DNA from 2 places in the Paenibacillus sp. 1-8 genome. Region 1 is predicted to be linked to the other one. Evidence: predicted binding sites of a transcription regulator. Region 1 holds the regulator's gene; the other holds the start of a gene.
What was found. The regulator Rex, encoded in region 1, represses fermentation and respiration genes when NADH is low (regulators of the CRP and FNR family bind a similar motif). The targets are predictions, from matches to a motif close to TTGTGAAATATTTCACAA.

Region 1 (15,303 bases):
GTGCTTTCCCATGTTTAGAACGATGATGAAATCCAAAATACACCGGGCAACGGTTACCGAAGCCAACCTTAACTATGTGGGCAGTATTACTATTGATGAGGATCTGATGGAGACTTCCGATCTACTGGAGAATGAAAAGGTTCAAATTGTGAACAATAACAATGGAGCCCGGCTGGAAACTTACGTTATCCCTGGACCGCGTGGTAGCGGCGTGATTTGTCTCAACGGCGCAGCAGCGCGTTTGGTGCAGCCTGGTGATACAGTCATTATTATTTCCTACGCTTCCATGTCGAATGAAGAGGCCAAAACATACAAACCGACCGTTGTATTCGTCGATGAACATAATAAACCCGCCCAAACGGCGAACAAGGAAGTACACGCTACGATCATGTAATGAATGGGAGTGCGGATGAAACCCGTCCTTTAAGCGAAAAATGTGAGTGTATTAATCCATCTTTCGTAAGGGCGGGATGCACATGTTCCAGCATGTATTCGCAGAAATGAACAGCATGTTAGATGATATCGTGAAGCATTACCCATCAGCCCAGGGCTCCCGCAGGCAGGAGTTGCTACAGCACTGGAGTTTGCTGCGGAGAATGAGTGACGGAATTATGGATGAATGGCTGGCTTTTGAGGAAAAAATGGTTCGCCTGCGTGCTGCAGGTTTTTCCGCGGAGTCTGGTATGTCTGACGCTGAGCTACCTGAAAAGGAGCTGCCAGCTTTTACTCGGGGTCAAGGGTATTATCGACTGCTCATGTATCCTGAGGCCATCCGCCAATTTGAACAGGTGCTACAGCATTTTCCGAACAGTTGGCAAAGCCAGATGTATATGGGGATGGCGTTTTTCCAACTGGAGGACACAGCGGAGGCTGTACGCCATTTTCAGAAGGTACTGCACCTAACAGACCAGCCCGGGCTGAAGGCGGTCATTTATAATGCGCTGGGCTGTCTTATGGCGAAGCAGGCTGATGTAGAGGAGGCGCAAAAATGTTTTGCTCTCGCGCATCAGTTCGATCCTGCTTTGCCCGAGCCGTTGCACAATATGGAAGCCTGTTTGTCCGGTGTCGGAATGCTTCGGTACGACAGCTCCATGATGACATGGCTATAGTTGTCAGACACCGAGCGAGACGATGCATACCCACCTCCCCAGGCGGCGTGTGCATCGTCTTTTTTGGCTGTCTTAATTTCCAAACAGGCGATCTTCTGCTATGCTGTTATACAGAGTTATTATTTTTGTATGTGTCAAAAGAAAGGATTAAGCCCGAATGAAATTTGCGGTATTGGATTTTGAAACGACAGGCACCCAGTCCGCGGATGACATCATTCAAGTCGGACTTGCAATTATAGATCATGATAACAGCATTTCCCGTGTTTATGGTTCTTATGTGAACCCTGGCAGATCCATTCCGCCTTTTATTACCGGGTTGACCGGGATTACAGACGATGACGTCAAGGATGCTCCTGCGCTCGAAGAGATGATGATGGAGCTTGTGCCTATGCTGGACGATGTCGTGCTGGTCGGTCATAATGTGGCGTTTGATTTTAATTTTTTGCAAAACGCTTTGGACCGGTGCGGATACTTGCCGTTTACCGGCAGAATTTTGGATACGATGGATTTTCTGAAAATCATGTTTCCATCGCTATCTTCCTATCAGTTGGGTTTTGTTTCTTCTGAATTTGGGCTGGCACATGACCGACCTCATCAAGCAGACAGCGACGCGTTGGCTACGGCTGAGGTGTTTTTAAAATGTTTGGATGAGCTTCACGCGCTGCCTTTGATTACGATACAGCGGCTCAGTGATTTGTTCGCAGAGGAAGACAGTGACCTCGGATGGTTTTTGGACGGGGTGCGTGAAGACAAAGAGCATGATCCTATTCAGGATTTGGAGGGTCATCAGTTTTTTCGTCAGCTTGCACTGAAGGTGGAGGATTGGACGGAGCTAAATGTCCCTCGCAGAGAGGACGACCCCAATCCGCTGGCAGGTATTTCCTTTGAGGAATACATGGATGATGTGCGAGACAATTTACGTTCATCCTTGAGCCAATATGAGGAGCGCGAAGCGCAGACGCAAATGATTGAGGGCGTGAATCAGGCGCTGAGTGAAGACAAGCACCTGTTGATCGAGGCGGGTACGGGGACAGGCAAGTCCCTCGGTTATTTGCTTCCTTCGCTGTATCACAGTGTGAAAAATGGACAGCGAGTTATGGTAAGTACGCATACGATCAACCTGCAGGAGCAATTACGCGAGCGTGATATTCCGATGCTGATCAAGGTGATCCCGTTCCCGTTCCGGGCTGCCATTTTTAAGGGCCGGGGACATTATTTGTGTCTGCGTAAGTTTGAACATAAAATAAACAGAAGAGACTTCGCAACGCCGAAGGAAGATTTAATTACAGCCGCCCAGATGATCGTCTGGCTGACGTTGACGGAAACCGGCGATGATGAAGAACTCAATCTGAGCAATCGTGGCGGAGATTTTTGGGAAACGGTGGGCAGTGATTCCGAGTCCTGTCTTGGTCGTTCTTGTCCATGGTTCCGCAAATGCTTTTATCATCGTGCGCGCCATGAGGCGGGAATAGCCGATGTGGTCATTACGAATCATTCCAAGCTATTCACGGACGTAAAAGCAAGTCATCAGCTATTGCCGAGCTATGAGCATCTGGTCATTGATGAAGCACATCATCTGGAGGAAGTCGCTGGTAAGCACCTGGGCATGCATATGAAATATTTCACACTCGTGCATACGCTGACCCGGTTGTTCAAGGACAGCAAGAACGGACAATTGCCTTCGCTGCGTCAGCAGTTGGCAAAGTCGGGGCATGAGAAATCGACGGAATGGGCCTCTACCATCGACCAGTTGTATCCGCTCGTGCTGGAAATCAAGGAGACTTGGGATTTGCTGAGCGACAAGCTGTTTGGCATGCTGCCGGAGCGAAGTGATGCGACACCGGGTGAAACGGGGCAATTTTCTTCCCGTCTCAAGCCATCGGCCAAGCCTGCCAAGTGGGATCAGGCGGCTGCGCTGGAAAATCAGCTTTATGTAACGATGAGCGAAATTTTGCGCAAGGGCGACAAGCTGATGCTCGATGTGAAGGAAGAACATGACGATTATGCGGCTGACAGCCTCATTACGGATATTACGGGGCTGCTCAAGGATTTGGCAGGCATTAGGGAAAGCTTGCGCTTTTTTATGCGGCTGGATGATGAAACGACCGTATACTGGCTTGAAGCGAGCGGGCAATTCCGCAGCAAGTCGCTGCAATTTTATGCGGTGCCCGTCGATGTGAGCCGTCAGCTGAAAGAAATGTTTTTTGACAAAAAAAGAAGCATTATTCTGACGTCTGCTACCTTGTCGGTGGATAAGTCGTTTCAGTACATGACCGATCAGCTCGGCTTGCAGGAGGCCGCAGATCAAGGGCGGCTGATGACTACGCAGCTCCCGTCACCCTTTAACTACAGGGATCAGGTGTTGCTAGTCATTCCAAGGGATTTCCCGAGCGTGAAGGGCAGTGTAGGAGATGAGCATTTTGTAAATATGCTCGTCAGCTCGCTAGGCGCGACTGCTCAAGCGACGCGGGGGAGAATGCTCGTTCTCTTTACTTCCTACCGCATGCTCCGGCAGGTGTATGAGCCGCTTAAGGAGGCGTTGTCTTCCAGCGACATCACCGTGCTGGGGCAGGGCGTGGACAGTGGGAGCCGCAGCAAGCTGACCCGACGTTTTCAGGAGGCCAAAGCTTCCGTGTTGCTGGGAACCAGCAGCTTCTGGGAAGGCGTCGATATTCCGGGCAAAGCGCTGACGTGTCTGGCCATCGTGCGCTTGCCGTTCCAACCGCCCAATCACCCGCTGCTGGAGGCTAAAAGTGAGTTGCTCCAGCAGCAGAAGAAAAATCCTTTTATGAAGCTGTCTGTTCCACAGGCTGTCATTCGCTTCAAACAGGGATTTGGACGTTTGGTACGTACAGCGAGCGACCACGGGGTCGTTATCGTTTACGATACGCGTGTGATCGAATCCTATTACGGGAAGCACTTTTTGTACTCGTTACCGGGACCAAAAATGGAGCATATGCCGACGGAGCAAATGGTGCCCCGCATCGCCGAATGGCTCCAATCCGCCCCGGAGACAGAGGCATAACGGACGGACATCTAAACGTGTCCGTTACAATTAGGGGGAGCAAGTATGAAATCAGAAAAAATTTCAGAGGCTGTTGTACGGAGGTTACCCGTATATTTACGTTATCTGAATGCACTGCACAAACGGGAGGTGGCTACGGTATCTTCCCAGGAGCTGGGACAAAGACTGGATCTGAATCCTGCTCAAATTCGTAAGGATCTTGCGTATTTTGGAGATTTTGGCCGTAAGGGTGTCGGCTATGATGTTACTTATCTTATCGAGAAAATACGCCATATACTGAAAATCGACCAGCAAATTAACGTGGTATTGGTCGGAGCAGGTAATCTGGGGCAAGCCCTTTCGAATTATAATGCTTATTTAAAAGACAATATGAAAATTGTAGCGGTATTTGATGCTGTTCCAGATAAAGTTGGAACCAGGATCAATACGCTGGTCGTACAGCCGATGGATGAACTGGAGGTGACAGTGAAGGAACAAAACATTCGGATCGGGATTATTACCGTACCGGATTTTGAAGCACAGCATGTGGCTGACAGGCTCATTGAGAGCGGGATTGGAGCGATTTTGAACTTTGCACCCACGACTCTCAAGACACCGGCAAACATTCGGGTACATGCCACAGATTTTACAACGGATTTGTTAAGCCTCGCTTATTATTTAGAGAACGGAAAGGAAGATACACAACATGACAGCGAATAAATGGATGATTAAAAACGGCTCCTTTGCCGTGAACAGACCGGAAGCCGGGGTAATCCACGGCTATATGATCGTGGAGGATAGCCGCATCACCTACATTGGCGAGACTTTGCCAGCGGGTGAGGAAGAGACGAACGCGATTGACGGTAACGGGCTGCTGTTTTTACCTGGCCTGATGAATACACATGGTCATGCGGGGATGTCACTGCTACGTGGGTATGGGGACGATCTGGCTCTCCAAGTATGGCTACAGGAAAAAATGTGGCCGATGGAAGCCAAGTTTACGTCTACGGATGTGTACTGGGGTACGTCCTTGTCCGTGCTGGAAATGCTGAAAGGGGGTACAACGACCTTTTTGGACATGTACGTTGATATGGACGAGGTGGCTCGTGTAGCTGAAGAGTCCGGTATCCGTGCCAGTCTGATGCGTGGAGTGATTGGACTATGTTCGGAGGAAGAGCAGCGGATTAAGCTCGCTGAGGCTGTGAACTTTGCGCGTAACTGGCATGGCAAAGCAGACGGTCGCATTACGACCATGCTGGCTCCGCATGCGCCATATACGTGCATGCCTGCGCTTATCGAAAAATTCGTACAGGCAGCGCACGATCTGGATTTACCGTTGCATACGCATATGTCCGAAACGATTGCCGAAGTAGAGAAAAACGTACGCGATTACGGCTTGCGTCCAGTTGCACATTTGGATAAGCTCGGCTTTTTCTCCCGTCCTTCACTTGTTGCCCATGGCGTTTATTTGAATGACGAAGAAATAGCTTTGCTGGCTGAACGTGGTGTAGCGGTTTCGCATAATCCGGGCAGCAACTTGAAGCTCGCAAGTGGTGTGGCAAGAGTGCCTGACCTGCTGCGTGCAGGCGTTACTGTCTCTCTCGGAACAGATGGCCCCGCCAGTAACAATAACCTGGATATGTTTGAGGAAATGCGTCTGGCTGCACTCATTCACAAGGGAGTATCTGGCGACGCAACCGCAGTTTCTGCGGGTGAGGCGTTGCGTCTGGCAACGGAGTACGGAGCGAAGTCGATTGGCTTGAAAGAGGTAGGAGTGCTGGCAGCAGGCAACAAGGCAGACTTTATCGCGCTCGATCTGAATCAGGCGCATTTCCTGCCGCGTACGGATCTTATTTCCCATGCTGTATACTCTGCAAGCGCCAAAGACGTGGCTCATGTATGGGTAGACGGTCGTCAGGTTGTGAAAAACGGTGAGTGCCTGACTATGGATGAGGAACGTATCAAGTATGAGGCTCAAGCCGCCTTTGAAGGGCTGCTGTCGCGCTAATTCAGGTGTCACATCCCCTTAGAGAGGAAGCACAGGTTTGAAAAATAAGAAAAAATGGATAGCGGTGGCCGTTCTGGCCGTCATACTGATCCTGGTCAGCATTTTCTGGTATTATTCCTATGTTACTCAAGACCAGGTGACTGAGAGAAATGCCGCTATCGTAAAGGCCAAGCAATCGGGTGGACTCGTCAGCACGACGAAGACGTGGAAGTCTGTGTGGGATCAGGTAGATTGGGTAGTTCAAGGGGAAAATGCTCAGAACGAAAATATTATGGTGTGGGTCCCTTTTCAAAAAGTGGAGGGCCAACCGAATGTACCTGTCACAGATAATAGTGGTGTTCATACCGAGCTACTGAAAAACGGAGTCGACGAGCAAAAAATGACGGCGATGATTCAGCAGCAGCTTCCGGGTGCAGATATTGTGAGTCTTCAGCCGAGTGTGTTTAACGGTCAATATGTGTGGCAGCTGTTTTATGATGACGGCAGTCATCATTACTATACCTTTTATCGCTTCTCGGATGGGGGATCGGTGGGGATAAAGTATACTTTGCCCAATTACTAGAGTGATGTGAGGAGTGGCTGATGGTGGTTTGGGAGTGTTGGAGCATTAGAGCGCTGCGTGGTCCATTTAATCTTACGATCGCTCCGCTTCTTCAGATTCAAATGGCCCACTCCGCTGGCTGACCGCCATGGAGCCACTCCAAACACCATCTTTTTATCAAATGACTGTATTCCTGAAACGAATGTGCAGTTCGGATTGAATGTGAGACTAAACAGACGCAAATACGATTATTTTCGTATTTACGTCTGTTTATTTTTTTGTTTGAGTAGTGTTTATCATAGATGTACATAAAAACGGAGTAGGCGGAATGGTGCTGGTACAAGCGGTAGTGTTCGCCTTAAAAGCTTTCCGTAGGAAAGCTCGCTTCGGAAGCATCACCTCCCCGGATTTCTACCCATGTGTGCTCATTCAAGAAATCCGGGGGCAAAAGCGATGGGAAGCACCATCCGCCTGCGCAGTGGCTCTGCATGTATCTTTCAAGCTCAACTTATATCACTTGAATTTCCCTTAAACAGGTTAAATATGAAGTCTATTACATAGATCATAATAATTTTTTCCTTAAAATGGTTTAATTATAGGTGCAGACTAACGTAACCCATAATTTTGTGGCTATGTTATCATGACTACTTGTACAAAAAGGAGATTCATGGACATGGGAAAAGTGGATGGAAAAGTTGCATTAGTAACGGGTGGAGGTCAAGGGATTGGACGGGCTATTGCTTTACGCCTGAGCCAAGACGGCTTCGCAGTGGCGGTTGTAGATTTAAATGAAGAAACGGCGCAAAGTGTTGCTGGTGAGATTACAAAGGCAGGAGGGCGCTCGCTTGCCCTTAAAGTCGATGTTTCCAACCGGGATCAGGTTTTTACCGCTGTAAAGGAAGCATCTGAGAAGCTCGGTGGCTTTGATGTCATTGTAAATAATGCGGGGATTGCTCCCGCCAAGCTATTGGAGGATGTTACGCTGGCTGATTTTGACAAGCTGTTTCATATCAATGTGACCAGTGTACTTTGGGGCATTCAGGCAGTAGCCGCCAAGTTCAAGGAACTGGGCCATGGTGGTAAAATCATCAATGCCTCTTCTCAGGCAGGCCATGTTGGTAATGCCAATTTGGGCATTTACTCCGCTACCAAATTTGCAGTTCGTGCCCTAACACAAACCGCCGCTCAGGAATATGCCCAATATGGTATTACAGCAAACGCCTACTGTCCTGGCATTGTACAAACGCCAATGTGGAGCGGCATTGATAAAGAAATTACGGCATCCAAAGGCGAAGCTACAGGCGATGCAACCAAGGAATTCGGCAGCAAAATTGCCCTTGGCCGTCTGTCTACACCAGAAGACGTATCCGCCTTCGTTTCCTTCCTGGCAGGCCCCGATTCCGATTACATGACAGGACAATCCCCTCTGATCGACGGCGGGATGATGTTCCTTTAAAGCTTTAAAGGTTGTACTATGAGGTAATAATCAATCCTCTATATACAGTGTAAGGTTAGCTTACAGTATGAGATCTAATTGCTATACGAAAATCTTTGTTTACGCCTAAAAAAACTAAATAACAAAACAAAAAAGACGTAAATACGATAAATTTCGTATTTACGTCTTTTTTCACTGCCACTCCGCGAAGCTTGGCTGAAAGCCAGCTAAGCATCTTTACCTACCCAACTTCCCTCCTAAGGCAAATTCATCTTTATGGCTGTGCAGTAGCGGAGTGGAGGATTTGAATCTGAAGAAGCGATAGCGTTCGCCTTTGCCGCCGGATTTTCCCCATAAGAATCTGATCGAAAAAAATCCGGCGGCAACAGCGATCGTAAGATCAAATCATTCATGGAGCGTCTCCCACCACCATAACCAAAGATTTTGCCCACTCACAACTCCCCCACACATTGCCTTCGATATTAGATATACGTTATGATATACTATATTTTATAAGTGATAGACAAAAATGATAGAAAAAGACTTGCGGATCACTGTAGATCATGCAGTCAGGTTTTTGTTGACATTCGTCCCGTGTTTCTTCTGGGTTTCACATTTTGAGAGGAGGATGTTATTTGAAATTGCGTGCAGTTCCTATCGTTGTTGCGGCGGTTCTGGCAGCATCGCTGTTGTTTGGAGGATGGTTCATTTACCGTCAGGTTACAATGCAAAGTCCTCTGGAAAAAATGGTATCTCAATATCCCGGCGTGACAAGCGCTCAAATAGATATTAAACCGGATCAGGTTGTATTGAATCTGGATCTCAAACCGCAGGCAGATGTGGCCGGATTGGTCAATGTAGTTAAGCAAAAAGGACAGTTCATCATCGGTAGCCGTACTATTAAGCTTGACATTGCAGATCATTCCAATCCAGCGTTGAACCAGTGGTGGTCTGAGGCGATGTTTCCGGTAGCGGAAGCGATGGAAAATAAAAAATACACCCAAATTTCATCTACTGTTGAGCAGATGAAAAAGAAAAAATCCGGTATCGAGGCCGATACCGATATGGATTCTAACAACGTCTATATCCGACTCAGTGAAGGTAAAGCGACCAAGTTTATCGTTTTGCCACGTCAATCTCAGCAAATGGGGGTATGGCCTAATGCCTAGATGGATCAAAGAAGCACTAATCGGCATTGTGCCGGTGACCATTATATTTCTTGTTTTTATCGGGGTGAATATCATTCCCCTTCTGATTGCTGGCGTGATGCTCAGCGGCTTGCTGATGCTCATGCATGCGCGTGGCGGCTTGGCAGTAGGGGCCGGGCAGGAGCGCAAGCGTAAAAAAAATGGCCCGGACAAGTTGACTTTTGAGGAAATCGGCGGGCAAGAAAGCGCGAAGCAGGAGCTGCGCGAAGCGCTGGATTTTTTGAATCGACATGATGAAATTTCCAAGTTCGGCATTCGTCCATTAAAAGGTGTTTTGCTCACAGGCCCTCCGGGAACAGGAAAAACGCTGATGGCGAAGGCAGCGGCACACTATACCAATTCCGTATTTGTTGCCGCCTCAGGTAGTGAATTTGTTGAAATGTACGTGGGTGTTGGTGCAGGTCGTGTCCGTGAGCTGTTTCGGGAGGCCCGCACTCGTGCAGCCAAGGAAAAGAAGGAAAATGCGATTGTTTTTATTGACGAGATCGACGTTATTGGCGGTAAGCGTGAGGGTGGACAGCAGCGTGAATATGATCAGACTTTGAATCAGTTGCTGACAGAAATGGATGGCATTTATTCGGCAGATACCCCGCGGATTTTGATCATTGCGGCAACAAACCGTAAAGAAATGCTGGACAGCGCCTTAACGCGTCCAGGGCGTTTTGACCGTCATATTCAAGTGGATTTGCCTGATAAGAAGGGCCGTCTTCATATTCTTAAAATTCATGCCAAAAACAAACCGATTCAGGAAGATGCGAATCTGGACAAAATCGCTGAGGAATCTTACGGGTTTTCCGGTGCACAGTTGGAGAGCGTCATGAATGAAGCGGCAATCTATGCGATGAGACAGGAACAGGAAATGATTGCGCAAAAGCATCTGTCGATGGCGATTGACAAGGTGATGATGGGTGAGAAAACGGATCGTGAATCAACGCTGGAAGAGAAAAAACGTGTAGCGATTCATGAACTGGGACATGCTATTATGGCTGAAATCGTTCGTCCGGGCAGTGTCAGCCAGGTAGCGCTCAGCCCGCGTGGGAAAGCGCTCGGCTATGTGCGGCACAATCCACAGCAAGAGCATTATTTGTATACCAAGCAGTTCCTGGAGGAGCAGATCATGATCTCGCTCGCAGGGGCTACGGCGGAAGAAATGTACTATGGCGGTCGCAGTACAGGCTCTAGTAACGATTTTGAGCAGGCGCTGAACATTGTTCATACGATGATGACTTCCGGTTTGACTTCACTCGGCATTATTAATATGGAAATGGTAACAAAAGAAGAGCTCATGCGCGAAAATGGTGAGATTATGGACGACCTGCATAGCCGTACTTTGGAGTTGCTCGAAAAGCATCGTCCAGTGTTCGACAACTCTCTTGACATCCTCATGAAGGAAGAAACCCTGTCTGGGGATCAATTTAGATGTCAATTTAGTGAAAATGCTTTATTACCAGCATAATTTTTTATGCTGGTTATTTTTTTTTACTTTTAGTCCGTGCTAAGATATTATTATCTATTGGGACATAAACATGTATTTTTCGACAAAGAAGGATACAATATATGAGAGTGACCAGGAAAGGGTGGAGTAAAGAACCATGCAATTTAAAAAAATCGGCGTCATCGGCGGCGGCACCATGGGACAGGGTATTTCTGAAATGCTCGCGTCCAAAGGAATTGATGTGCTGCTGGTAGAGCAGACACCAGAGAAACTAGACTACGCCTACAATATGATTGAAACGAGTCTGGACAAACAACTGGAAAAATGGGCGATCACACAAGCGGAGAAAAAACTGATTTTATCCCGCATCCAGAAAGTTTCCCATTTGGCTGAGCTCGGCAGCTGTGACATGGTCATTGAGACCATTACAGAAAATCTGGACGAGAAGAAAGCTGTTTTCCAAGAACTGGACTATGTGTGTCCAAACAACATTATTCTTGCAAGTAATACATCCACGCTGAGCCTGACAGAGCTTGCCAGCTCGACCAAGTATCCTGAGCGTGTTATTGGTATGCACTTTATCTATCCAGTATCCCGCATTGACCTTGTGGAAATTATTCGTGGCTTGAAAACTTCAGACGATACGTTTGAAAACACAAAAATATTTGTTGAAGAAGTAGTGGAGAAGAAAGGGGTTATGATTTATGAATCCCCAGGCTTCGTAACAAGCCGTATCATCTGCCTGCTAATCAATGAAGCAGCTCACGTTCTTCAAGAGGGTGTCGCTTCTGCTGAAGATATCGACGATGCTATGCGAATCGGCTACAGCTTCCAAAACGGTCCTTTGGAAATGGCTGACCGCTTTGGTCTGGATTCCGTTTTGGCTGCTCTGGAGCGCATGTTCCGTGAATTCGGCGAATTGAAATATCGTCCGTCCATCGTCCTGAAGAAAATGGTGCGTGCAGGTAATCTGGGCGTGAAATCGGGCGAAGGCTTCTTTAAGTACGACAAGGATGGTGACCGGGTATGAAAATTCTCGTAATTAATGCAGGGAGTTCTTCCCTGAAATACCAGCTGTATGATATGACGGACGAATCCGTTCTGGCAAAAGGATTGGTCGAGCGCATTGGTATGGATTCATCCATCTTGACGCATAAGCCAACCAACAAAGAAGAATACACTGAGGTTAGCGAAATTCTGGAGCATACTACAGCGATCCGTAAAGTGCTGAATGCACTCACAGATGCGGAACATGGTGTAATCTCCAGCACTAACGAAATTCAGGCTGTGGGACACCGCGTTGTTCATGGAGGCGAAATCTTCAAACAGTCAGCGGTTGTAACGCCTGAAGCGAAGAGTGAAATCCGCCGCTTGTTCGACCTTGCGCCATTGCATAACCCGGCTTCCATGATGGGTATTAAAGCGGCTGAATTGAATATGCCGGATGTACCGCAGGTTGTTGTATTTGATACCTCATTCCATCAAACGATGCCTGAAAAAGCTTATATGTACGCCATTCCAAGAGTGTTGTACAATAAGTACAAGGTTCGTCGCTACGGCGCACACGGTACTTCCCATGATTATGTAAGCAAAGAAGCTGCCAAATTCATAGGTCGTCCTTTGGAAGAGTTGAAAATCATCACTTGTCACATCGGTAACGGCGGTAGTGTAACAGCGGTTCAAGGCGGTTTGTCCGTAGATACTTCCATGGGTATGACTCCACTGGAAGGACTTATGATGGGGACACGCAGCGGTGATTTGGACCCGGCAATCGTGCCTTATGTGATGAACAAAGAAGAATTGACGGTCAATGAAGTCAACTCCATGCTGAACAAGCACAGTGGACTTTTGGCTATTTCCGGTATCAGCAGTGATATGCGTGAAATCACGGAAGGTATGGAAAAAGGCGAAGCTAATTCTACATTGGCATTTGAAATGTATGAATACCGTCTGCGCAAATACATTGGTTCGTATACCGCGGCAATGAACGGAGTAGACGTGATCGTATTCACGGCAGGTGTAGGCGAAAACTCCGTCGTTCTGCGTAAGAGAGTGTTGGAGCAACTGACATTCCTCGGTATCGAGCTGGATGAATCGTTGAACGCTATTCGTTCTGGCGAGCCTCGCCGGATTACAACAGCAAATTCGAAGGTTGATGTATTGATCGTTCCGACGAACGAAGAGCTGGTTATTGCCCGCGACACGTTCCGTCTGGTTCAGTAGTTCGACCCGAAGTTTAAACTTTATGCATACGGAGCTATCACTTAAATAGGTTCCGTATGCACCAAACAGCGAGAGCAAACAGCCTGACCCAGGGGGAAGGGCTGTTTGATTTTCGGTTAAGAGGAGAGACGGTCATGACGAATAAAAGTACGATTGCCCTAGTGGGCCGCCATGTAGGGGAAACGGTTACAATCGGCGCTTGGGTCAATAATAAACGATCTAGCGGTAAAATCCAGTTCCTTCAACTGCGCGATGGTACCGGATATATTCAAGGGGTTATCGTGAAAAGCGAGGTGTCCGAGGACATTTGGAATGATGCCAAATCCTTGACCCAAGAGAGCTCCCTGTATGTTACCGGAGTTGTGCGCGAAGAACCGCGTAGCCAATCCGGTTTTGAATTGACGGTAACGGGCATTGAAATCATTCATTTGACAGAAAACTACCCGATCACGCCTAAAGAACACGGTGTAGATTTCCTGATGGATCACCGTCACCTGTGGTTGCGTTCTGCTAAGCAACGCGCGGTTCTGATCGTACGGGCGGAAATTATCCGTGCCGTACAGGAATTTTTTAATGGCAATGGCTTCACAAAGGTGGACCCGCCGATTTTGACTCCTTCTTCCGCAGAAGGCACAACTGAGCTGTTCCATATCAAATATTTTGATGAGGATGCTTATTTGACACAAAGCGGACAGTTGTATATGGAAGCGGCTGCCATGGCGCTTGGCAAAGTATACTCGTTTGGTCCAACGTTCCGTGCGGAAAAGTCCAAAACACGTCGTCACCTCATTGAGTTCTGGATGATCGAGCCGGAGATGGCTTTTGTAGATCATGAGGAATCTTTGCGCGTACAGGAGCAGTTTGTGGGTCATATCGTACAATCAGTGCTGAAAAATTGTGCAAAAGAGCTTGAAACGATCGGACGCGATGTTTCGAAGCTGGAGCAAATTCAGGGAGAATTCCCGCGCATTACGTATGATGAGGCGATTGCTTTCCTTCAAGGTGAAGGATTCGATATCCCTTGGGGCGAGGACTTTGGCGCTCCGCATGAAACGGCTATTGCTGAGAGATATAACAAGCCAGTGTTCATTACACATTGGCCGACTCACATTAAGGCATTTTATATGAAGCCTGATCCAACTCGTCCAGAGGTTGTACTGTGCGCCGATATGATCGCTCCTGAAGGCTACGGCGAAATTATCGGCGGTTCCCAACGGATTGATGATCCGGCCTTGATGGAGGAGCGTTTTAACGAGCATAACCTGGCGCGTGAAGCTTATCAATGGTATATGGATCTGCGCACCTACGGCACCGTTCCGCATTCCGGCTTTGGACTGGGACTGGAGCGTACGGTAGCATGGATTTGTGGACTCGATCATGTACGTGAAACGATTCCGTTCCCACGTATGCTGTATCGTCTGTATCCGTAACCAATGACAGGATCATTCGACAAGACATCAGCGGCAGAGTGGGCGGAGGGAGTAGCCTTTGCTATGGAAGCCGGAATGGTCCAGATTCCCTATGCCCTGCTCAAGCATTACCAGACGCTTCGGCTGACGGATGGCGAAATGCTTCTGCTTATGCAGTTGCTTGCCTTTAAACAAGCCGAACGCAATGAATTTCCAACCTGGGAGCAATTGCAGGCCCGTATCGGATGTACAGCGAACGAAATTGCACTCCATTTCAGCAAGCTGATGAAGGAAGGTTTTCTGCGAATTGATACTGTGGAGGACCGCAACTCGTCCGTTCAATTCGAACGCTACAATCTAACGGGGATGTACCGTAAGTTGGCGGAATGTATGATACCCGAGCGCACGGAGCACAACGATGACGATGATATTTTGTTTGCTGGGAAACCGGATGTGCTAAATGGTATATCGGAATCTTCACCTTCAGAGGAACGGAATTTGTTTACGATTTTCGAGAAGGAATTCGGCCGACCGTTGTCACCGATGGAATACGAGACGATCACCAGTTGGGTGGATCAGGATCGTTATCCCGAGGAGCTGATTTTGCTCGCTTTGAAGGAAGCGGTGTTTGCAGGGAAGGTACATTTCCGGTATATTGACCGCATTTTGCTGGAGTGGAGCCGCAACCGTGTCCGTAATGCACAAGATGCAAAGGAATACGCTCAGCGTTTCCGTGGCGGCGGACGCAGCTAAAGCGATAGACCGAGGTTTTCAGGCAGCAGAAAGATTTATATGCTTGGTTAAAGTAACTAAAAGCTAAACGTATGTAAGTAAAATATTCTAGCATACAGCAGCTTTAGCGATAAAGGACACGCCACTCCAACAGGAGGGTGTGTCCTTTTTTAGTACGCCCAGCATGGGCGTCATCTCT
Region 2 (15,303 bases), 150 kb from region 1:
TGATATAAAACAGCTTATCTGCTGTATCTCCTTCCCAGAATAGATGCGAGCTTTCTGGCATGACCCGATCCTTCATCATCACTTGCAGCCGGTTGAAGCTGGTCTCCGAGAAGCAACTGGTGTTGCCGCGGGCTTCCATTACGTTTGTAGGGTTTCTCATCGTCCATTTCCCCTTTGTTTCCTATGTTTTTATCTGCAACTTGATCAATTCAAATTCATTATATACCTGTGCTATGCGTTTTTGGGGTAAGAAGAGGGGGTAAAAGTGGCAGAATTCCAAACTTTGTGATTTAATTCACTTCTTAAAATAAAATTTTAAATACATTGTGAAAAAAATCACAATATATTTTGAAAAGCTGTGTTACGATCAGTGCGTGAACAAGAGATAGTACACGAGATAACAGGAGGATGAGGGAAATGGCTGTTAAAAACGAGGTTATCCAAAAAGAGCAAAGCGCTGAGCAGTATATTCAAACGCTGATTGACCGGGGGAACCGGGCACAGCAGGCTTTCATGAGTATGAATCAGGAGCAGATTGACGAAATCGTACAAGCTATGGCACTCGCAGGAATGGATAAGCATATGCACCTGGCGAAGCTGGCTGTTGAAGAAACAGGACGCGGTGTGTACGAGGACAAAATCACCAAAAACATGTTTGCAACTGAATATGTCTATCATAGTATCAAAAATGAAAAAACCGTCGGTGTCATTGAGGACAATGATTTTGACAGTTTTCAAAAAATAGCAGAACCGGTCGGTATCATTATGGGGATCACTCCTGTGACTAACCCGACTTCCACTACAATGTTTAAAGCGTTGATTGCCATTAAAACACGCAACCCAATCATATTCGGTTTTCATCCATCCGCTCAATCGTGTAGTGCGGAAGCAGCTCGCGTTTTGCTTGAAGCAGCCGTCAAACATGGTGCTCCGGCCGATTGTATTCAATGGATTGAAGCTCCTTCGATGGATAAAACCAATGTACTTATGAATCACCCGGATGTGGCGCTGATTCTGGCAACTGGTGGATCAGCCATGGTTAAGGCAGCATATAGCTGTGGTAAACCTGCACTAGGTGTAGGTCCTGGTAACGTGCCTTGCTTTATTGAAAAAACAGCAGACATCAAGCAGGCTGTGAATGACCTCATCCTCTCCAAATCTTTTGATAACGGTATGATCTGTGCTTCCGAGCAAGCGGTTATTATCGAAGAGCCAATCTTCGAACAAGTGAAAAAATTGATGATCGCTAACGGTTGCTACTTTGTAAATAAAGAAGAAGCAGCTAAGCTCACTCAGGGAGCTATTAATGTAGAGAAATGTGCAGTGAACCCGGCCATCGTCGGACAGTCCGCTGTAAAAATCGCTGAACTGAGCGGCATCACAGTACCGGCAGGGACAAAAATTTTGGTCGCTGAGATTGAAGGGGTAGGAACGAAATACCCATTGTCCGCAGAAAAATTGAGTCCCGTACTGGCTTGCTACAAAGTGAAAAATGCGGAACAAGGTATTCAACGTGCTGCCGAAGTCGTGGAATTCGGGGGCATGGGTCACTCGTCCGCTATTCACTCGCAGGATGAGGATGTTATCGCCCGGTTCGCAAACCGTTTACAAACAGGCCGTATCATTGTAAATGCACCTTCCACACATGGTGCGATCGGTGACATCTACAACACCAACCTTCCATCGCTGACACTCGGTTGTGGTTCGTACGGACGTAACTCGACTTCGTCGAACGTATCGGCAGTCAACTTGATTAATGTGAAAAGGGTGGCGAAACGTACGGTGAATATGCAATGGTTCAAAGTACCTTCCAAAATTTATTTTGAAAAAAATTCGACTCAGTATCTTACTAAAATGCCTGATATCACACGTGTAGCCATTATCACAGACCCTATGATGGTGAAACTCGGATATGTGGATCGTGTCATCCATTATTTACACCAGCGCCAAACACCAGTAGCTATCGAAGTGTTCTCGGAAGTAGAGCCAGATCCGTCGACAGATACAGTAGAACGTGGTACTGAAATGATGAGACGTTTCCAACCGGATTGCATTATTGCATTGGGCGGTGGTTCGCCGATGGATGCAGCTAAAGGCATGTGGTTGTTCTATGAATACCCAGATACTGATTTCAACAATCTGAAACAAAAATTCATGGATATCCGCAAACGGATCTACAAGTACCCACGTCTGGGTCAAAAAGCGCAATTTGTAGCCATTCCTACAACCTCGGGTACAGGTTCGGAAGTTACGTCGTTCGCAGTTATTACAGACAAAAATCAGGGCAACACGAAGTATCCGCTGGCTGACTATGAGCTGACGCCTGATGTGGCAATTATTGACCCAGTGTTTGTATATTCGCTGCCTAAAACGGCTGTAGCGGATACAGGCATGGACGTTCTGACACATGCCATCGAGGCTTACGTGTCTGTAATGGCTAGTGACTACACAGATGCTCTGGCAATTAAAGCCATTCAACTGGTATTCCAATACCTGGAGCAATCGTCTCTGACTGGCGACAAGCTAGCTCGTGAAAAAATGCATAATGCTTCCGCACTGGCAGGGATGGCGTTTGCCAATGCGTTCCTAGGAATTAACCATAGCCTTGCGCATAAATGGGGCGGACAATATCATACAGCCCACGGCCGTACGAATGCCATTTTGTTACCACACGTCATTCGCTATAATGCGAAAAAACCGACAAAATTTGCTTCGTTCCCTAAATATTCGCACTTTGTTGCGGATGAGCGTTATGCAGAAATTGCGCGCATACTGGGACTGCCTGCCCGTACGACTGAAGAAGGGGTTAACAGCTTGATCGAAGCAATCCGCAAGCTGAACAAAACACTTGGTATCGAGGAATCGTTCCAGCAAATCGGCTTTGATGCGAAGGATTTTGAATCGCGTGTGGATTATCTGGCTGACCGCGCTTTTGAGGATCAATGTACAACTTCGAATCCGAAGCTGCCGCTGGTTACCGAATTGGCTGATATATACCGTGATGCCTTCTACGGACGTTTTGACCAATAATATAATAGGTACGAAGAGGCTTGTGACTAAGCATTTTCCCGTTCAATACCAACGCAGGCTCTCTATATAGAGGGCCTGTTGGTTTGGGAAGGGGGGTGAACGGCAAGGATAAAGGTACGGGCGTGAAGCTAGGAAAAATAAAGTGATAAATATCACCTGTATTGTGATTTTTGTCACATACTACACTCTATCATTATTCTACAATAAGGGTGTAAGAAAGGTCCCGACACTGAGCGTAAGACATCGGTGAAAAGGCCGGGCTCGAGACACTATTTAATTGTGAAAAAAATCACAAGTCCGGAAGACCAAACAATTTGGAGGGATTTACATGTCGGTGATTGAGAGAGAATTACAAGAGCAACAATCTGGTTGGAGAGGCTTCAAAAAAGGCAAATGGACTAAAGAAGTTAACGTCAACGATTTTATTGAAACCAATATCTTACCTTATGTCGGCAACGAAGAATTTCTGGTTGGCCCTACCGCCAACACAACTGCACTGTGGGATATTGTATCCGATCTTACCAAAAAAGAGTTGGCAAACGGCGGCGTGCTTGATGTAGACGTGAATACGCCATCCACCATTATTTCACATAAGCCGGGCTATCTAGACCGGGATAAAGAACAAATCGTCGGTGTACAAACAGACGCTCCATTTAAACGCTCCTTGCAGCCGTTTGGTGGAATCCGGATGATGATCGACGCTTGCAAAGCCTATGGCTTTGAAGTACCGCAAAGCATTGTTGACATCTTCACTCATATTCGCAAAACGCATAATCAGGGTGTATTCGACGCTTATACTGATGATATGAGAGCAGCTCGTAAAGCGGGTATTATCACTGGTTTGCCAGATGCATATGGTCGTGGCCGTATTATCGGTGACTACCGTCGTGTAGCACTGTATGGTACAGATTTCCTGATTAAAGACAAAAAGGCTCAATTGAAAAGCCTTGAAGTGGATTCAATGGAAGAAGACGTAATCCGTCTGCGTGAAGAAATTTCCGAGCAAACTCGCGCTTTGAACGAGCTGAAACAAATGGCTGCTGAGCATGGTTTCGACATCTCAAAGCCTGCTAACAACGCGAAAGAAGCTTTCCAATGGGTATATTTTGGCTATCTTGCAGCGATCAAAGAACAAAATGGTGCAGCAATGTCCTTGGGACGTGTATCTTCCTTCCTTGATATTTATACTCAACGGGATATGGAAGAAGGCACAATGACAGAAGAGCAAGCACAAGAATTGGTCGATCATTTTGTTATGAAACTGCGTATTGTTAAATTCCTGCGCACACCTGACTATAATGAACTGTTCAGCGGAGACCCAACATGGGTAACTGAATCCATTGGCGGTATGTCCATTACTGGAGAAACTCGGGTTACTAAAAACAGCTTCCGTTTCTTGCACACCCTGTACAATTTGGGAGCTGCACCGGAGCCAAACCTGACTGTACTGTGGTCAGAAAAATTGCCTGAAGGCTTCAAAAAATATTGTGCCAAAGTTTCTATTGAAACTAGCTCCATTCAGTATGAAAATGATGATCTGATGCGTCCGATTTATGGCGATGATTATGGTATCGCTTGTTGTGTATCGGCAATGAAAATCGGTAAACAAATGCAATTCTTTGGTGCCCGTGCCAACTTGGCTAAAGCTTTGTTGTATGCCATCAATGGTGGTGTGGATGAAAAATCAGGTGCTCAAGTGGGTCCTGAATATCCTGCAATTACAGGTGAAGTGTTGGATTACGAGGAAGTGCTGAGCCGCTTCAAGCCAATGATGGAATGGTTGGCAAAACTGTACATGAACACTTTGAACGTTATTCACTACATGCATGACAAGTACAGCTACGAACGGATTGAAATGGCACTGCACGACCGTGATATTGTCCGTACGATGGCTTGTGGTATTGCTGGTCTGTCCGTTGCTGCCGATTCCCTGAGCGCCATTAAACATGCGAAGGTTAAACCGATCCGTAACGAAAAAGGCATCGCCATTGACTTTGTGATTGAAGGGGAATATCCTTGCTACGGTAATAACGATGATCGTGTAGATAACATCGCAGTAGAACTGGTAGAGTCCTTCATGGGCATGATCCGCAAGCACAAAGCTTACCGGAATGCGATTCCTACTCAATCTGTACTGACCATTACTTCCAACGTGGTGTACGGTAAGAAAACAGGTACAACACCGGATGGACGTAAGGCTGGTGAACCGTTTGCACCAGGTGCGAACCCAATGCACGGACGCGACAAAAAAGGTGCTTTGGCTTCCCTTAGCTCCGTAGCTAAGTTGCCTTACGAGCACAGTCTGGATGGTATCTCGAATACCTTCTCCATCGTGCCTAAAGCACTGGGTAAAGAAGAAGAAACACGCAAAACGAATCTCGTTTCCATGATGGATGGTTACTTTGGAAGCCATGCGCATCATCTGAACGTCAACGTGTTTGCTCGTGAACAATTGCTGGATGCGATGGATCACCCAGAAAACTATCCACAGCTTACGATTCGTGTATCGGGTTATGCCGTTAACTTTATCAAGCTGACTCGTGAACAACAGTTGGATGTTATTAACCGTACTTTCCACGGTACAATGTAACAAAGCTTTACGTATCATATATTATAACGACGCACGCATAGCGGATGCGGGAAGGAAGATGCAACATGCTGAAAGGTCACATACACTCATTGGAAACCTTCGGGACCGTAGATGGTCCCGGCATCCGCTTCGTGCTTTTTATGCAAGGATGCTTGTTAAAATGTCAATATTGCCACAACCCGGACACTTGGGCTTTAAATGAGGGCAATCCAATGACACTGAAGGAGGTATTGGCTGAAATTGAGCCATATTTAGCCTACTACCGTTCTTCGGGAGGCGGTTTGACCGTATCCGGTGGAGAACCGACACTGCAAGCTCATTTTGTAGCAGAGCTGTTCAAAGAAGTGAAGCAACGCTGGAATTTGCACACGACGCTGGACAGTAACGGTTTTAATGACGCAGGCCGTATCCAAGAACTGCTGGACGTAACGGACTTGGTGTTGCTGGATATTAAGCATATTGACAACGACAAGCATATTAAGCTTACAGGCAAGTCCAACGATCGTATGCTAAGTACGGCACGCTGGTTGTCTGAACAAGGGCGCAAGATGTGGATTAGACACGTTTTTGTACCGGGTATTCATGATGACGAGCAGGATCTGCTGAATTTGGGTCGATTTATAGGAACATTGAACGGAGTCGAAAAGTTCGAAATTTTACCCTATCACCAAATGGGTGTATACAAGTGGGAAATGCTCGGCAAGGCGTATCCGCTGGAAGGGGTTCCGTCCCCCACAGAAGAAGAGGTTCAACGGGCTTACCGTCTCATTGAAGAAGGCCGCATGGAGACCGCAGGGATAAATGTCGTCGGCAGTTCGTCATAATGTTGAATGGTCATTAAATTACTTTCTGGTTATGAACCGCCGCCCATCAGGTCAGATGGGCGGCGGTTTTTTGTTATAAAATTTCTTGCAGTGACAGGAGGAAGTTCCCTTTTTTTCATGTTCAGCAAAATTCCCAGCAACTTTTGGACAACAGCCGCGTCTAATAGTATGACTTTTTACGGGAATGATAATAATTTGGTAATAGAAGGAGACAGAGAATGAATTTCAAGAAATGGACCATGCTCACCGCGCTTGCGGTAGCTCAGGTGGCCGCAGTAGCCCCTGTAGGAGCAGAAGCAGTATCCACTGTTCAATCCACCGATTCGGTTAGCGGACAGCAGGCTCAGGCCAATGTCACAGATTCCGGCGTTCAGAATAGCATCGGGGGACAAGATAACACTGGAACACAAAATGACACGGTGACACCTGATAACACAGGCGTATCTAATGATCCTTTGTCTGGCTTGCCGACGGATACAACCAACGGATCGAACGTATCCAATGATGTATACGGTGGAGACGGAACGATCACCAATCCTGGTGGTTCTCCAACATCCATGAGTGCAAATCAACTGATTTTGTATTTGAACAGCGCAAAAATGGAACAAAACGGACAGGTGTACACAGCGACTCAGCCGATGACAGTCAAGGACGGTGTTTCTTATGTAGCTATCCGTTCGCTTGTCAGCCGCGTCGGATTACAGTTTAGTTATGACACTGCTACCAAGGAAACCGTTATCACCCAAGGTACAAACGTGCTGCGCTTCAAGACTGACAGCAAGGTTTACACGGTTAACGGTGAAGCTAGACAAATGAAGGGGCCGGCATTCCAGCAAAAGAACGTATTTATGGTGCCATTGACGTCTATTACACAGGCCTTAAATATTCCTTATACTGTAAATAATACAACAAAACAGGTTATTATGGATTTGAATCAAAAGCCTAAAGCTTCCTTCACGGTTCAGCAAAAAGATATCTATGCGGGCGAAACCCAAGTTACGTATTTGACGAAGGAATCTTCTCCTACAGGTCTTCCGATTGTGAATCAACGTTGGGAAGGCAAGCAGGACGTATTTCAGGAGCCAGGTACATATGTAGTTACCTATTCCGTTCTTGACTCCGCAGGGAACTGGAGTGATCCATACTCAGTTACGATTACCGTAAGACCGCCGAATCAGCCACCAGTGGCTCTGTTTACAACAGATAAAAAAGAATACAAAATGGGTGAAAAAATCACGATTACCGATCTGAGTACGGATGATGAAAATGCGATCACTAAACGTGATTGGGTGAATAAGAAACTGGCATTTTTCGAGCCGGGTGATGTGACCATTACGCTGACCGTGACTGATAAGCATGGTGCAACAGGTACTGTAAGCGAAACGGTTAAAATTACGAATGAATTGCTGTACAACGAAGATGATTTTAACAAAATCTTCACGCCTTTTGGTGATAAATACAGTGTGGACGGCAGCCAGGTGCCTACGATGGCTACTATACCTTTGACCAGTACATCTTCACCACGTCTTCTGATCCGTGCTAACAGCCCGGAACGTGTATTCCAGGATGGGATTGTGTATCAGGAAATGGGATCAGGCAGCACACGTGTACTCGTCCATCATGTGAATGAAACGGGCCGAGATGTGAAAATGTACGTAATCGCGACCAACAATAATATTACTGCTGCTAATATGAACGTCGAAAATTCCGGTTTTGCCGGACCATCTGAGTTTGCAACCGCTGCGGGTAAAATTTCGATCCAACGGTACTTTCAATCTATGCAGGATGGAAGCAAACGCTCCAGCACAGTCCTGAATCCGGGCGAAAGCCGCGTTATTTTACAGGATCTGAGTGCGCAAAAAATTAAGCAAAAACAGGTTATTTCTCTCTTGTCTGATCTGTATACAGATCAACCGATCCAATACACAGTTATTGTGCTAGATGCAAATGTAGATCCACTTACCGTAATGCCTACCTTGGCAAAACTGCCGAAGGATGGAATTCATAACCGCGGAACATACGCTAATTCCGATATCTCGCTTGAATATACAGAAGAGGTTGGTAAAACAGCTCAGCGTATCGTTCTTGGAGATAATAAGACTGACCCGAACCTGATTGGTACGGATGGTCTGGACGGTTCTTCTGCCTCCAATGCGGGTAACTTTGGTGTTGTATACAAAATCAAGCTGGATCATGTAGCGCCGTATTCCCTGATTACATTTAACCCGCGTGGTGGTGAATACTCCGGCTATGCTATGGTGAACAATCAGGTCGTGGGTATCCCGACGAACGGCTCCGTATGGGCTCCAAATGAGATGAGTGTACTGTATCGTACAGGTCATATCGAGGAAAGTGTAGAGATGTATTTCACTGCTGCTGCGGGTAGTAACTTGCCAGTTTCCGTAGTAGTTATGCCATTACCAGCTATTAAAAATTAATATGAATATCCGGTTTTGTTTATCGGTTAGACCGTAGGGTCTCATCATTCACCGTTTAAAGTCAGATCACTTACAGAATAAAGGCGTTCTCCTGCTGCGGATTCGGTTCCAGTACAGGAGAACGCTTTTTTCTTTATCAAGAGCGCGAATATCTCTTATAACTTTGACTTTAATCGTGGTATAATAAGTAGATGCAAGCCTAAGCCTGCATCAGAAAACCTGAAACTATAGACAGGGGAGGGTGAAACGCATGCTGACAAAGGATGAGATTATCACAACAATGTCCGCTCAGGGGCTGCGTATTACGGATCAGCGCAAGACGCTGGCCACGTTATTTTCCGAGAATGAAGGGTATCTGTCCCCCAAAGACGTTTATGAATATATGGGTAAAAAATACAGCGGACTCAGCTTCGACACCGTCTATCGTAATTTGCGTGTAATGCAGGAATTGGGTGTGCTGGAGCAGGTATCTTTTGAGGATGGAATGAAGTTCAAGGTGAGCTGTAATGAGCACCACCACCACCACCATATGATTTGCTTGAGCTGTCAGAAAACATTACCGATCTCTTTCTGCCCGATGCAGATGACAGATACGATAGATCAGTTTCAAATCGTTGAGCACAAGTTTGAAATTTTCGGCTATTGCAAGGAATGCCAGGGAAAGAACGGGCACGCAGAAGCCAATTCTAAAAGGGGATACAAGCAGGCGAGCGGTCACACTCACAGCCACGTAGGCTACTGAAATGAAGATTACCACACGAAGAGTGGTTCAAGCTCCGATTAAGTTATACCGATCCTATATTTCACCATTAAAGCCACCGACCTGCCGCTTCTATCCGACGTGCTCACAGTACGCGCTGGAGGCGGTGGAGGTGCATGGAGCGCTCAAGGGCTCCTGGCTGGCCGCCAAACGTATAGCGAAGTGTCATCCCTTTCATCCAGGCGGTGTAGATCTGGTGCCTCCTGCTAAAAAGAGGGCAAATAGATCTGACGAAGATCGTTTTGCTGATCGTGCTGGGAAGGGCTTGACTTGACATAGCTATGCGCGTTTGGTTATATTTTGGATAATACTGTTTTCCTGCGAAGGGATGAGTAGGGTCAACCGTCCAGTACAGAGAGCCGGGGTTAGCTGCAAACCGGTCTGGAACGAAGCCTGAATATGGTCCTGGAGGAACCTTTTTCGAGCGTGTTTGCCACCAGTTCAATGGTGATAGGGCGAACGACCGTAAGGGAAAGGCGTGATCCAGCGTTAATGGGCGGTCAGAGTGACCGGTGAAGCCTGTAGTCTGCGAGGATACAGGAAATTTGGGTGGTAACGCGTGAGGTGACTCTCGTCCCATAGGGACGGGGGTCTTTTTTGTGCCCAATTAGTGTGAAAAGCACGAATTGGAGTACCAAATTCAAGGGAGCATGTCTTATTTCGCTACCCTGAACAAAACAGGAGGTAATACACATGTCCAATGAGAAAACATTTTACATTACGACACCGATTTATTATCCAAGCGACAAGCTACATATCGGTCATGCGTACACTACGGTAGCCGGAGATGCAATGGCACGCTACAAGCGGCTGCGCGGCTACGAGGTGCGCTATTTGACAGGAACGGATGAGCATGGTCAGAAGATTGAGCAGAAAGCGAGTGCGGCTGGCAAAACACCGCAACATTTTGTTGACGATATTGTGGCAGGGATTCAGGATTTATGGCGGAAGCTCGACATTTCCAATGACGATTTTATCCGTACAACGGAAGAGCGTCACAAGAGTGTAGTACAGGAAATTTTTGATCGTTTGCTCAAGCAAGGGGACATTTACAAAGGCGAATATGAAGGCTGGTACAGCATTCCTGACGAGACTTACTACACAGAAACTCAACTGGTTGACGTGGTGAAGGATGCGGAAGGCAATGTAGCTGGAGGTAAAAGCCCGGACAGCGGACACCCTGTAGAACTGGTCAAGGAAGAGAGTTACTTTTTCCGTATGAGCAAGTATGCTGATCGTTTGCTGCAATTTTATGACGAGAACCCGCAGTTTATCCAGCCGGAATCCCGTAAAAAAGAGATGATTAACAACTTCATCAAGCCGGGGCTGGAGGATTTGGCTGTATCCCGTACAACCTTTGACTGGGGTGTTAAGGTGAAGGGTGATCCGAAGCATGTCGTATACGTGTGGATTGATGCGCTCTCGAACTACATTACAGCCCTGGGCTATGGTTCCTCCAATACCGAGCTGTACGATAAATTTTGGCCTGCCAATGTGCATATCGTAGGGAAGGAAATTGTACGGTTCCACACGATTTACTGGCCAATCATGCTGATGGCGCTGGATCTCCCGTTACCTAAAAAAGTATTTGCACACGGCTGGCTACTCATGAAGGACGGTAAAATGTCCAAGTCCAAAGGTAACGTCGTAGACCCTGTAACGCTGATTGACCGCTATGGTCTGGATCAACTTCGTTACTACTTGCTGCGCGAGGTGCCTTTCGGCGCGGATGGAACCTTTACACCGGAAAGCTTCGTTGATCGGGTCAATTCTGATTTAGCGAATGATCTGGGCAATTTGTTGAACCGTACTGTAGCGATGGTAGACAAATATTTTGAAGGCAAGGTTCCGGCTTATGAAGCGAATGTAACAGCATTCGACGGGGCTTTGGAAGAAATGGCAACAGTGACTTACAGTAAAGTGGAAGAAGCGATGGAAAACATGGAGTTTTCCGTGGCGTTGACGGCGATTAGTCAATTTATTAGTCGAAGCAACAAGTATATTGACGAAACACAACCATGGAACCTGGCCAAGGATGAGGACAAGCGCCGTGAGCTGGCATCCGTTATGGTGCATCTTGTAGAAAGCCTGCGCATTGCGTCTATTTTGCTCCAACCGTTCTTGACCCGTGCCCCGCATAAAATTTGGGAACAACTGGGCATCAAGGAAGGCGAACTGACTGTATGGGACAGCGGGAAGCAGTTTGGTCGCATGCCGGAAGGAACGCAACTCGTCAAAGGCAATCCCATCTTCCCGCGTCTGGATTCAGAGCAGGAGGTTGCTTTCATCGTGGAAGCGATGACCGGCGGCAAGAAGGCGGAGGAAGCTACTGTGGAGGTTCAACCGCAGAATGCGGCGGTGGAGGGCCAAGAAGCGTCAGAGGCGAAGGAAGAGATTGGTATTGAAGACTTTGCCAAGGTAGAACTGCGCGTCGCTCAGGTTATCGCCTGTGAGCCTGTAAAGAAGGCCGATAAGCTGTTGAAGCTTCAGCTTGATCTTGGTTATGAGCAACGTCAGGTGGTATCGGGCATTGCCAAGTTCTATACGCCGGAGGACATGGTTGGACGCAAGGTGATTTGTGTGACCAATCTCAAGCCTGTGAAGCTGCGCGGGGAACTTTCTCAAGGAATGATTTTGGCAGCATCGCACGGAGATCAGCTTACGCTAGCTACAGTACCGGAAAGCATGCCTAATGGCGCGATTGTAAAATAAATAAAGCTCGTCATGAGCGTATGTCTTTCGGCTTGTACGCCGTGGCATACGCTTTTTGGGTTGCAACATATTTGGTTGCTTCCTCACGTATGTTTTAGTAATAGGGCTTGTTTGCTCGTGTTTACTTAAGACAGGCGGGAGGAAATGCTGATGACGGATGTTAACGCCGGGCTGGCGATCATAGCGGGACTGGTTTCTTTTTTCTCACCTTGCTGTTTGCCACTGTACCCCTCTTATTTATCTTATATGACGGGAATGTCGGCACGTGAACTGGCCGAAGGGCGGCATAAGGCTGAGGTACGTTATCGTACGATGGGACATACCCTAGCTTTTGTACTGGGCTTTTCCGTAGTGTTCTATTCCTTGGGTGCAAGTGTAGGGTTGCTTGGAGAATGGTTTGGCAATTATAAGGATACGCTAAGGGTAGTTGCGGGGCTATTGATCTTAGTGATGGGGCTGGTATCTCTTGGCGTGGTACGGCCTTTGATTTTGATGCGGGAGCATAAGCTTCGTTGGACATGGAAGCCTGCCGGTTATGCCGGTTCCTTTGTAATCGGAATCGGATTTGCGGCAGGCTGGTCCCCCTGTATCGGTCCCATGCTGACAGCTATTATTGCTTTGGCGGCAGTAGAGCATCATACCTGGTTCAAGCTGGTCACAGGCTACGCGCTTGGTTTTGCGATTCCATTTTTTGCATTGGCTTTATTGGCCGGCTCTGTTCGTCTATCCTCGCGTTACACGTCAATTATCGTCAAAACAGGCGGTATACTGCTGATCATTACCGGGATTTTACTAGTAACAGATCATATGACGGATGTAACGCTGTATTTACAGCGGATAGCGCCGAATTGGATGCTGGTTATGTGAAATATTCAATACGACTTAATGGAAAATGTTCAAAAATGCGCTCTGTGATAAATTCTCGCAGTGCGTTTTGCTGTTCATCGGGATAAACGTATTTGTTCTGTCCCCAACGGCCCCATTTTTTCTTGCGTTTTTCCATGTCCATTTCCAGCTTGGTTTTTGGATAACGCTTCTCAATCACAGCCTTGGACGTTTTGGTAAAACGATGCTGGATCAATTCGAACGTCAGATCATTTGTGGCATCCTGAGGCAAGGTTTCACTCAATTTGCGCAGCAGCTCGCCATATCCTTCTTCCCAGCCGTCATACCAGATGATCGGCGCAATAATAAAGCCTAGCGGATAACCGGCTCGGGCGATTTTACCTGCCGCTTCAATGCGTTCCTCGAAGCGCGAAGTCGCAGGCTCAAATTGTTTAATAACATAATCGGAATTAATGCTAAACCGGATGCGAGTATGTCCATTATGCTTAATATCCAGCAGTGGATCAACATGATGATATTTGGTAACAAAACGCAGGCGACCCCATTCTTCGTCTGCCATAAAACGAATCAATTCTCCGAGCGATCCGGTGATATGCTCCAAACCAACCGGATCAGAGGTGCAGGCTGCTTCAAAACGAGTTATTTCGGGCGCACGTTCCTCGATGTAGCCTTTAGCTGCCGATAAGATATCATCGGTATTGACATAGACGCGTATATACGGCTTTGCCCCTAATGTCGTTTGTAAATAACAATAGTGGCAGTGTCCCATACATCCGGTCGAAATGGGAATGGCATATTCAGCAGAGGGCTTGGACTGGTCAAAGGTTAGCGTTTTGCGAATACCGACGACCAGCGTTTTTTTCGCCATTCTATATTTTTCAACTTCGGTTTCGCCCGGTAAATTGGTAATCCGGTTATGGGATGTGGTCATACGATACGGAATGTCTTTGACTTTTACCCAATCCATAATACGCTGACCCTTGGGATAATTCAGTGCGTCCGGCTCAAAGAATACCAGATCAGGCAGGAACGGTTTGGTTCCTTTGGCTTTGACAGGAGTACGCTCAAGCGTGGACATGGGTAACGCTCCTTTCAGGAATAAATATCCAGTAGTAGCTTGGGTGTCCAACTCTAACTCATGCCATAAGGAGAACGATACAGGGACGCTATTAGTGTGCCCTGCTTAAATTGAACAAATCGTGGCAATAGCTGTGAGCGGGGGGATGAGACTTGCCAATAGGCAATGATAACATGTATCATTACATATGTAGGTTCAACGCAGGAAATGAAGGCGGTAAGCGCCCGTTCAATAACAGAAAAGAGGGAAACAAGTGCCAACGCCAAGCATGGAAGATTATTTGGAGCGCATTTACCAACTGATTGATGAGAAGGGATATGCACGTGTCTCGGATATCGCAGAAGGTCTGGAGGTCCATCCTTCGTCCGTTACCAAGATGATCCAGAAGCTGGATAAGGACGACTATCTCGTATATGAGAAATATCGGGGATTAATTTTGACACCCAAAGGGAAAAAGGTCGGCAAACGGCTGGTTGATCGCCACCAGTTACTAGAGCAATTTCTGGGTATGATTGGGGTCGAAAAGGACCTGATCTATAAAGATGTGGAAGGTATTGAGCACCATTTAAGCTGGGATTCCATCACCCGCATTGAGACATTGGTCGAATATTTCCGCCGGGATGAAGATCGTTTGCGCCAGCTTCACGATATACACAAGGAATTGAGTGGTGATTCCTGACAGGCATCGTCCGTAAGGACAGATGCTTTTTTATTTGTCCCTACCGCAACAAATACCCGGGTATTAGCGTCTATCCATTATATAGCAGGACAAGACAGGGTTAAAAATTAACGGGTTAGCGGAGGATTGTAATCATATGAATTGGAAGAAAACATGGACACTGGCTGCGGGTTTACTGCTGGCGGTGCAGACGGCAGTTGTGCCTGGAGCGCAAGCGGCTCCAAACGGAGAGATTGAAATTATATTGGACGGGCAATTGCTGCAAAGTGATGCGTCACCGTATATTGTGCAAGGAGCCAACGTAACGATGGTGCCTTTGCGAGTGATTAGTGAGGGATTAGGCGCT

Region 2: pflB (formate C-acetyltransferase) is a predicted target of Rex. The motif match lies at 3,308-3,325, and genes of this name have one in related genera.

The regions. Positions count from the first base shown of each region.
Region 1 covers NZ_CM149995.1:3,048,559-3,063,861, reverse strand. Annotated here, with positions in the region: gene panC (pantoate--beta-alanine ligase) at 1-18, shown strand, start outside; gene panD (aspartate 1-decarboxylase) at 11-394, shown strand; gene AC0WRU_RS13765 (tetratricopeptide repeat protein) at 477-1,109, shown strand; gene dinG (ATP-dependent DNA helicase DinG) at 1,267-4,134, shown strand; gene AC0WRU_RS13755 (redox-sensing transcriptional repressor Rex) at 4,180-4,833, shown strand; gene AC0WRU_RS13750 (amidohydrolase) at 4,820-6,121, shown strand; gene AC0WRU_RS13745 (cell wall elongation regulator TseB-like domain-containing protein) at 6,159-6,683, shown strand; gene AC0WRU_RS13740 ((S)-acetoin forming diacetyl reductase) at 7,336-8,118, shown strand; gene AC0WRU_RS13735 (hypothetical protein) at 8,733-9,266, shown strand; gene AC0WRU_RS13730 (AAA family ATPase) at 9,259-10,761, shown strand; gene AC0WRU_RS13725 (3-hydroxyacyl-CoA dehydrogenase family protein) at 10,898-11,770, shown strand; gene AC0WRU_RS13720 (acetate/propionate family kinase) at 11,767-12,963, shown strand; gene asnS (asparagine--tRNA ligase) at 13,098-14,393, shown strand; gene AC0WRU_RS13710 (DnaD domain protein) at 14,397-15,125, shown strand.
Region 2 covers NZ_CM149995.1:3,202,940-3,218,242, reverse strand. Annotated here, with positions in the region: gene AC0WRU_RS14585 (Crp/Fnr family transcriptional regulator) at 1-160, opposite strand, end outside; gene adhE (bifunctional acetaldehyde-CoA/alcohol dehydrogenase) at 418-3,030, shown strand; gene pflB (formate C-acetyltransferase) at 3,359-5,620, shown strand; gene pflA (pyruvate formate-lyase-activating protein) at 5,686-6,444, shown strand; gene AC0WRU_RS14565 (copper amine oxidase N-terminal domain-containing protein) at 6,663-8,882, shown strand; gene AC0WRU_RS14560 (Fur family transcriptional regulator) at 9,133-9,624, shown strand; gene yidD (membrane protein insertion efficiency factor YidD) at 9,626-9,916, shown strand; gene metG (methionine--tRNA ligase) at 10,336-12,354, shown strand; gene AC0WRU_RS14545 (cytochrome c biogenesis CcdA family protein) at 12,505-13,221, shown strand; gene splB (spore photoproduct lyase) at 13,214-14,278, opposite strand; gene mntR (transcriptional regulator MntR) at 14,532-14,957, shown strand; gene AC0WRU_RS14530 (family 10 glycosylhydrolase) at 15,094-15,303, shown strand, end outside.